DNA from 3 places in the Fictibacillus sp. b24 genome. Region 3 is predicted to be linked to each of the others. Evidence: riboswitches for the same ligand, from Rfam matches in the RefSeq annotation. Region 3 holds a riboswitch; each other region holds the start of a gene.
What was found. A riboswitch is a leader RNA that binds a small molecule or an ion and turns the genes downstream of it on or off. The one in region 3 is predicted to bind lysine.
Positions count from the first base shown of each region.

Region 1 (3,228 bases), 670 kb from region 3:
ACATTATCATCAACACTGCTCTTACAAGAAGACGTATTCGAGATGAGCGTTTAAGACACGAAATTATGCAAGTTGGAGAAAGGTCTAAAACCGATGTATGTCTTTCTTATATACAGGACGTTGCAGATCCAGGGCTCGTTGATCTGATAAGAAAAGAAATCAGCTCTATAGAGATCGACGGGATACCGATGGCGGATAAAACGATCGAAGAATTTATTGTTAAACAAGGCTGGAATCCGTTTCCCTTAGTCCGGTATACAGAGCGGCCTGACGTTGCAGCTCAGCATTTAATGGAAGGGCATGTATTGATTATCACGGATACATCACCGAGCGTTATTATTACCCCTACGACACTCTTTCATCATGTGCAGCATGCAGAAGAGTTTAGGCAAACTCCATTTATCGGTGCTTTTTTAAGATGGACACGTTTTACTGGGATGCTCGCTTCTGTCTTTTTAGTTCCGATGTGGCTCTTGTTTTCAATGGAAAAAGAGCTGCTGCCGCCTTTTATTGATTTTATTGGACCAAATAAAACAACCAACATCCCATTATTTTTACAGATCATCTTTGCGGAAATTGGGATTGATATCTTGAGGCTTGCCGCCATTCATACACCTAGTGCCCTTTCGACTGCTATGGGTCTGATCGCAGCAGTATTGATCGGCCAGATTGCGATTGACGTTGGCTTGTTCGTTCCAGAAGTTATCTTGTATGTAGCAATTGCTGCGATCGGATCGTTTTCAACTCCAAGCTACGAGCTCAGTATCGCCAATAAAGTGCTGCGGCTCTTCTTAATTGCAATGGTGATGCTCTTTAAAGTCCCGGGGTTTATAATCGGGTTTACGATTATGATTTTATACATGGCAACCATTAAGAACTTGAACACACCATACTTATGGCCGCTCTTACCGTTTAATCCGAAAGCGTTTCTGCAGATTGTCGTTCGGATAGCCGTTCCGCTCTCTAAAGTGCGACCGAGCATCGTGCATCCGCAAAACACAAAAAAACAGCCAACTAATTAATCTGTCCCTTGCTGATTGTTGAAAATTGTGTTAAATTCATAACTAATTATATATGCCTCATATGAGGTAGAGGCGCAAAACGAATGAGTAGCATATGGAGTTTGTGGATGACGATGAAATATGTTGAAAGGTCAATTTGCCGAAGTGTAAAAAGAGCTCCATCTCTTTTTATGCTGGGCCGCTGCTGAAGAAGCAACGGACTGTCACTACAGCAGTAGTGGAGAGCTATTCCGACATGAGGGTACGGTTATGACAGCCTGCCTTAGTTGCGGCTGTCTTTTGTATTTGTCGGGATTGAATTCTCTATCAACAACGAGAGGGGATTTTTTGTGAATTTACACGGTACAGCACAGATCGGACAAAATCATCATTTATGGATAGGTGGTACAGATACGGTTGAACTTGCAAAAAAATACGGAACACCACTTTATCTGTACGATGTATCTTTGATAAAGAATAGAGCAAGAGGTTTTAAGAGAGCATTCGAAGAAAAAGGTGTGGGCTACCAAGTCGCGTACGCCTCTAAAGCGTTCTCCTCCATCGCCATGTTTCAGCTGATCGAACAAGAAGGATTAAGTCTCGATGTAGTTTCAGGCGGAGAGCTTTACACTGCCCTTCAAGCAGAGTTTCCCGCAGAACGAATTCATTTTCATGGAAACAATAAAAGCTATGAAGAGTTAGAGTTTGCACTTAATGCTGGAGTAGGATGTATTGTAGTTGACAACTTTTTTGAGATCTCATTACTAAAAATGTTAAGCAGCAAACTCAATAAAAAAGTGAATGTTTTATTGCGGCTCACTCCAGGCATTGAAGCACATACACATGATTACATCATTACAGGCCAGGAGGATTCTAAATTTGGTTTTGATTTAGGGAACGGCCAAGCTGATAAGGCGCTGCAGGAAGTTCTTGATTATGAAGGTTTTCAAGTATTAGGGGTTCATTGTCATATCGGTTCTCAAATCTTTGAAACAGATGGTTTTACTTTAGCGATCGAGAAGTTATTTGGGCACTTTAAGAAATGGGAAGAGAGCTTCAACTATTTTCCAGAAGTCGTTAACCTTGGTGGAGGTTTTGGTATTCAATATACTTCTGAAGACACACCGCTTGCACCAGAACAGTATGTCACGGCTATGATTGAAGAAGTGAGCAAACAGATGAACCGTTTTGAAGGAAGAGGTTTACCTGAGTTGTGGATTGAACCGGGCCGGTCGCTTGTAGGTGACGCAGGAACAACGATCTATTCGATCGGATCGCAAAAAGAGATTGAAGGTGTTAGACATTATGTTTCTGTTGACGGCGGAATGACCGATAACATTCGCCCTGCACTCTATCAGGCAAAATATGAAGCTTATGTTGCAAACAAAATGAACGAAAAGCCTGCACAAACCGTATCCATCGCAGGGAAATGCTGTGAGAGCGGAGATATGCTGATCTGGGATATCGAGCTGCCGAAAGTAACGGATAACGATTATTTAGCAGTATCATGTACCGGAGCATATGGATACAGCATGGCGAGCAATTATAACCGCATTCAACGACCTGCCGTTGTGTTTGTTGAGAACGGCGAGGAACAACTTGTAGTGAAACGGGAAACATATGAAGACCTCATTAAGAATGATGTCCCATTAAAAACAAATGTTTTTGTGTAAATTAGTTTACGGAGCAGTCATTTAACCGTACAATGGTAGTTGTAATGAAGTTGAAGGAGGCCTGTTTTTTATGAAAAAAGGTTCGATTGAATTTGAAAATGGCGAAAAAATACTTTTTGATTTGTTCCAAGAAGAAGCACCTGGAACAGTAGAAAACTTTGAAAAACTTGCAAACGAAGGGTTTTATAACGGTGTAACTTTCCACCGTGTTATCCCTGGTTTCGTAGCTCAAGGTGGAGACCCTACGGGAACTGGAGCTGGAGGCCCTGGTTATTCAATCCCTTGTGAAACAGAAGGAAACCCGCATAAGCACGTAGCTGGTTCTCTATCAATGGCACATGCTGGCCGTGATACAGGCGGAAGCCAATTCTTTATCGTACATGAGCCACAGCCGCACTTGAACGGTGTTCACACAGTTTTCGGACAAGTTACCGAAGGCATGGAAACAGTACTTCGCATTAAACAAGGCGATGTAATGAAAGAAGTTAAAGTTTGGGAAGAATAATTTTCTAAAATGAAGAAAGCTCCGGAAATAATCCGGAGCTTTTTTATAT
Region 1 is NZ_JAUCES010000005.1:1,664,065-1,667,292, forward strand. It holds gene QUF49_RS08585 (spore germination protein) at 1-1,022, shown strand, start outside; lysine riboswitch at 1,082-1,258, shown strand; gene lysA (diaminopimelate decarboxylase) at 1,352-2,674, shown strand; gene QUF49_RS08595 (peptidylprolyl isomerase) at 2,745-3,179, shown strand.
Region 1: linked by a shared signal. The riboswitch ahead of lysA (diaminopimelate decarboxylase) and the one ahead of QUF49_RS04955 (Na+/H+ antiporter NhaC family protein) in region 3 are both predicted to bind lysine.

Region 2 (3,228 bases), 300 kb from region 3:
TGGAAGCATTAGTTCTCGAGATGAACCTAATAAAAAAGCATGATCCTCGGTATAATGTCATGCTGAAAGATGATAAAAGCTATCCATATTTAAAAATTACTTCTGAAAAACAGCCAAGACTATTATACACAAGGAAAATAAAAAAAGATGGCGGCAAATATTTTGGACCGTTTGTAAATGCATATGCGGCCCAAGAAACGAAAAAACTGTTAGACCGTATTTTTCCACTAAGAAAATGCGACACGATGCCTAAACGAGTGTGTTTGTACTATCACATTGGTCAATGTTTAGGGCCGTGTGTTTACGATATTACAGAACAAGAAAACAAGAAGATGGTAGAAGGCATTGTGAAGTTTCTCAATGGCGGATATCAAGATGTGAAAAGCCAGTTATCTGAAAAGATGCTTGAAGCGTCTGAAGCCCTAAATTTTGAAAGAGCAAAAGAACTTCGCGATCAGATTCAGCACATAGAAGCTGTAATGGAAAAGCAGAAGATGATGACAGCAGATCTAGTGGATCGGGATGTCTTTGGCTATCACTTTGATAAAGGCTGGATGTGTGTTCAAGTCTTTTTTATCCGTCAAGGTAAAGTGATCGCTAGAGATATTTCAGTTTTTCCTTTTTACGGAGAGGCTCACGAGGATCTACTTACATTTATTGGTCAGTTTTATCTGCAAAAAAATCATCTGCTGCCTAAAGAGATTCTGCTTCCGCAAGAAGTTGACGCTGAACTCGTTTCAGAGCTTCTTCAAGTAAAAGTTCTTCAGCCAAAAAAAGGCCAGAAGAAAGAGCTAGTTGAATTAGCGACTAAAAATGCGACCCTTGCTCTTAACGAAAAATTTGCTTTGATTGAACAGGATGAAGCTAGAACAATAAAAGCAGTAGAGAACCTGGGTGAGAGAATGGGTGTAGCTCCACCATATCGAATAGAAGCGTTTGATAACTCCAATATTCATGGAACAGATCCTGTTTCGGCGATGGTGGTTTTTGTAGATGGAAAACCATATAAGAAAGATTATAGAAAATATAAGATCAAATCGGTGGAAGGTCCTGATGATTATGCTTCCATGAAAGAAGTCGTCAGAAGAAGATACACAAGAGTATTAAGGGAAGAAGGGGAATTTCCAAGTTTGATTCTTATTGATGGAGGTAAAGGTCAGATTTCAGCCGCTCAGGATGTTTTAGAAAATGAGCTCAATCTTTTTATACCTGTTGCAGGACTGTCGAAGGATGACAAACATAGAACGTCACAACTATGGATAGGTGACCCTCCAGAAATGATCCACTTGCCGCGAAACAGCCAGGAATTTTATCTTTTGCAGCGTATTCAGGATGAAGTGCATCGATTTGCAATCTCGTTTCATCGTAAAGTACGTTCTAAAAGTATGTTTGAGTCCACATTAGATAATATAGCGGGGATTGGGGATAAAAGAAAGAAGATGCTTCTTCGCCATTTTGGTTCGTTGAAAAAACTAAAGGAAGCGTCTGTCGAAGAGATACAAGAAGCTGGAGTGCCTAAACCTGTTGCTGAACTCATTACAAAAGCCTTTTTATCAAATGAGTAGTTGCAGTTAAAGAATAACTTTGTTAAAATGAATCCAACTTTATAAATAATGCCATGCTTCGAATGAAGTGATGGTAGAGGAGCAGGAACCAATAGTAGACCATCTGAAGAGAAGAAGCTCTTAAGATGATGGAGGAAAGGGGATTCTTGCCGAAGTGTAAAAGGACTTCTAGCCTTTTATGCTGGACCTGTATTGAATAAATACAGAGCTGTCACACAAGTCCCCCCAGGATTTGTGTGGAGGACTATCTCACTAGGGGAAACAAACTTGGCTTGCTGCGGATAATAGCAACAATAAGGTTTTTTCCTTATTGTTGCTTTTTTTGTTTTTACTTTCAGAATAATATAACTTTTCCCGCATGATCGATTATCTGCTGGTGAAAGTTATTGTTGAGAGTATTAGTGCAACTAAGTAGACGTGAATAGATTGAACGTCAACAAAGTTTTCTATTAAAAGAGATAGATTATTACAACAAGAAGGGAATTAGAGAATCATGGGGAGAATCGTACAAAAATTTGGCGGTACAAGTGTTGGTTCAGTTGAGCGGATACAAAATGTTGCAAAACGGATCATCCATGAAGTTGATGGCGGGAATGAAGTCGTTGTTGTCGTATCTGCAATGGGTAAAACAACAGATGAGCTTGTAAGACTGGCTGGAGAAATCAATCGTAATCCTTCCAAGCGTGAAATGGATATGCTTCTTACTACAGGAGAACAAGTTACGATTGCACTATTAACGATGGCTCTTCATCATGAAGGATACAAAGCTCAATCCTTAACAGGCTGGCAAGCTGGGATTCAAACAGAAAATGCTTTTTCGAATGCTAGGATACTAGACATAGATTCCGAAAGAATAAACGGTTTGCTAAAGGAAGGAAACATTGTTGTTGTAGCTGGTTTCCAAGGGCTGATCTCTGAGACAAAAGATATAGCTACTCTTGGAAGAGGCGGATCGGACACTACAGCCGTTGCATTAGCAGCAGCATTGAAAGCTGACCGATGTGATATCTATACAGATGTTACTGGCGTTTATACGACCGATCCTCGAGTAGTAAAATCAGCAAGAAAAATACCTTCTATCTCTTATGATGAGATGCTGGAAATGGCGAACCTTGGAGCAGGAGTTCTGCACCCTAGAGCAGTAGAGTTCGCGAAAAACTATTCCATTTCGTTAGAAGTTAGATCGAGTATGAGTGAAGAACGCGGAACGTTAGTAGAGGAGGAAGCATCAATGGAACAAAACTTAATGGTAAGAGGTTTGGCATTTGAAGGGAATATAACGAAAATCACAGTTTCAGCGATTCCTAATGAGATCCATGCATTAGCGGAACTGTTTACAATACTTGCTTCAAACGGAATTAATGTAGATATTATCATTCAAAATGTATTAAATGAAGAAAAAACAAATATTTCATTTTCGATAGAATCGAGCTCTTTATCAGAAACACAGGAAGTACTTGCTGCTCATCAAGAACAATTAGGATTTGAATCCATTAGTTATGAAGGGGAGCTTGCTAAAGTTTCTATTGTAGGATCAGGAATGATTTCTAATCCTGGTGTAGCTGCTAAAATGTTTAAAGCTTTGTCAGATAAAGATATTATGATTAAGATGGTAAGCACATCAGAAATTAAGGTTTCAACCGTTGTTAAACAACAAGATATG
Region 2 is NZ_JAUCES010000005.1:1,293,852-1,297,079, forward strand. It holds gene uvrC (excinuclease ABC subunit UvrC) at 1-1,565, shown strand, start outside; lysine riboswitch at 1,632-1,820, shown strand; gene QUF49_RS06555 (aspartate kinase) at 2,059-3,228, shown strand, end outside.
Region 2: linked by a shared signal. The riboswitch ahead of QUF49_RS06555 (aspartate kinase) and the one ahead of QUF49_RS04955 (Na+/H+ antiporter NhaC family protein) in region 3 are both predicted to bind lysine.

Region 3 (3,228 bases):
ATGCTGATCAACCAGTCCAGCGAGGTACTTACCTGTTCCTAAGCTATCTATAATGGAGATAATCGTCCAAGCAAAAAGTAAGATCGTTACAGCACCAATCATGGATTGAACACCGCGTCCAAGTCCTTTTCCTAGTGAAGCAGCTCCCATTTTTTTAGGCAGAAAGAACAGAATCGCTGCCGCCAATCCAATTAAACCACCATATAATAATGATTTAGGTACATCTGTATTTTCAAAGATAGATAAAAGAGTGACAGCCGTTGGTTCTTCAAGGCCTTTAACATTTTGAATACCCGTGTAGATCATAAATCCAACTGTTGAAACAATTAAAAGAACGATCGGCCAAACAAGATCTCCAACTTTTCCTTTATCGCTTTCTTCAAGTTTGATTCCTTCACCAATAGCTGCTTTTTTCTCAGGATCAATAACTTCACCTGTTGCAAAAGCATGTTCTTCATGTTTTCTCATCGGTCCAAAATCAAGTTGAAAATAAGCAACCGCAAACACAAGAATAAGTGCAAAAACTGCATAAAAATTCATAGGGATCATTTGTATAAAAGCACTGAACGCAGACATGTTTGTGATCTCATGTGTAGCAAAAATCGTACCGATAATCCCGATAATGTAAGCTCCCCAACTAGACACTGGCGAGATTACACATACAGGAGCAGCAGTAGAATCTAAATAATAAGCGAGTTTCGCCCTTGAAATACGGTGGCGATCTGTAATCGGTCTGCTTACATTTCCTACAGCAAGTGAATTAAAGTAATCATCAATAAAAATAACTAGTCCAAAAACAACCGTTAAAAGCTGTGCACCTCTTCTTGTTTTCACTCTGGAAATTGCCCATTCACCAAAAGCTCGGCTTCCCCCAGCTAAAGAGATAATGCTCGTCATCATTCCTAAGATCAATAGAAACAGCAGGATATATACATTCCATTCATTTAATGCTCCGTCAGACACGAAATGCCCTTTTACAATCGTTCCAATTTCCTTTAATGTAGCACCAATATTAAAATCGTGAAGCAATAGTGCTCCCGCTACAATTCCAGCCCCTAAAGAGATCAATACTCTTCGTGTTAAAACAACCATTAAAATGGCCAAAACGGGCGGTATTAATGAATAAATCGAATTCTCAAATTCCATGATGTTCCTCCTTCTTTTCATTAGCCATCGATTTTTGAGGAGTGTTTACAGGACGTTGAGGAAAAAAAGACAAAATAAAAAGCGATTAATAGACAAGGAAATAACCCGCTATCAATCACTTAAGTAATTTATGGTTTTCCTCATCGATCAGTAGTCCTCCACTGCTTTTAATTCCCAAGCAGTGACAGTTTTACACTTTTTCAGTGTAAACCCAGCAAAAGTGAACAGACGGTTTACATTTTGCTTCGGCGGAAGTTCCTTTTCTTTTTCTTCACAGACGTCACTCTCTGAAAAAGTACTTATAAAATCCGCTCCTCTACCCCATCGGTGATAGGCTTAAAGACATATAAAATTTTAAATTCAATTCTCATTATAACAAAGTTGTATAAATGGTCAACCCAAATGAATACTGTTAAATTCAGGAATATCCTACTCTGCCGCTTCCTCATCACCCGATTCTTCTGACGAGCTCTCCTCCGGGATATCCAGCTCATTATCGTCTTTAGGCTTTTCCTTTAAATCAGGAGTGATCGGAACAGTAGGCTGAATCGGATCTCCGGACTGGTTGTAGTAAACAGGTACCTCTCCTTTTATGAATTGAGCCGTAATCTTAATCGGTCTTTTTACTACCGTTGTTTCCGTTGCAAAAGGAATAACAATCCTCGTTTTGACAGTTACCACAATATCAATATTAATCCATGTATTATTGATACCGGAATTCTCGATTTTTTCTTCAATATCCGTGTTTGCTTCACCAATGAGCATGAATTTTATTGGAATTTTAGGACCTAAGTTTGCAAGTAAGGAGTTTCTCGTTGCTTGCCCTAGCGGAATTTCCATAATGACACCTGGTTCATTTTTATATGCTGTTATCCCTAATTCTTCGTTGCTTATTACTTCATGTGCTTTACCTTCTTCAATTTCCTTGAGGTATTTTTGAACCACTTTCTGTGATTGATTGGCAACCCTGTTAACTACGCTCTGATTAATGCCTGCAAACACGACATTTCCTTCCGTATCGGTCTTATATTCAATAATATCATCCATCTCTGAAGGACCTAATATTTCATTATCAATTGCTTCACTTATCGCTAGTGCTGCTATTTCTTCCGTCTTCTTTTGAGCGATGAGCATAAGCGTAGGTTCAATGCCTCTGTTCACAAGCCAAAGTCCTTGTATGGTTATAAAAGTAAAAAGAATAAATGAGATCAGCAGTACAAACCGGAATGGAAGCGGCCCTTTTCGGAGTTTCATTTTTCGACGTTTAAGCAAAAGGTAACCCCCCTTTATCTACATATACATATGTATGCAGACAAGAGGGGGGCTCATTCAAACTTTATGGTTTAATTTTTTTCGAACACAACGAAGTCATGTGCATATTTGTTTTTTTCATCAAGAATTCCTGGCTTACGTGAGACTTCACGCCACTCATCTCGATTGATTTCTGGAAAGTAAGTATCCGCATCAAAGGTATGGTGAATTTCAGTCACATATAGGCGATCAGCTACAGGCATAAACAATTTAAAAATCTCCGTTCCACCGATTACACACAATTCTTCGGCATCTTTCTTCAATACATCGTCTACAGAATGTACAATCGTTGTTCCTTCAGCTTGATAATTGTCATCTCTCGTTACCACTATATTTTCGCGGCCAGGTAAAGGCTTGCCGATGGATTCGTACGTTTTACGACCCATGACGATTGGTTTCCCCATCGTTACATTTTTAAAATGCTTAAGGTCGTTCGGCAGATACCACGGAAGATCATTGTCTTTCCCAATGGCCCGATTCTCATCCATTGCAACGACAAAAGAAATCATACGCTCACCACGCCTTTGATATGAGGATGTGCTTCATAGTCAACCAGTTCAAAGTCATCGTAAGTAAAATCAAAAATGTTCGTCACATTGGGGTTCAACTTCATTTTAGGAAGCGGCTTCGGCTCACGAGTCAACTGCAGTTCTACTTGTTCGAGATGGTTGGAGTAAATATGTGCATCACCAACCGTATGAACGAACTCGCCTGGCTTAAGACCCGTTACTTGGGCTACCATCATTGTAAGTAGTGCATAAGACGCGATAT
Region 3 is NZ_JAUCES010000005.1:991,494-994,721, reverse strand. It holds gene QUF49_RS04955 (Na+/H+ antiporter NhaC family protein) at 1-1,146, opposite strand, end outside; lysine riboswitch at 1,290-1,473, opposite strand; gene yunB (sporulation protein YunB) at 1,576-2,418, opposite strand; gene QUF49_RS04945 (dihydrofolate reductase) at 2,490-2,966, opposite strand; gene QUF49_RS04940 (thymidylate synthase) at 2,963-3,228, opposite strand, start outside.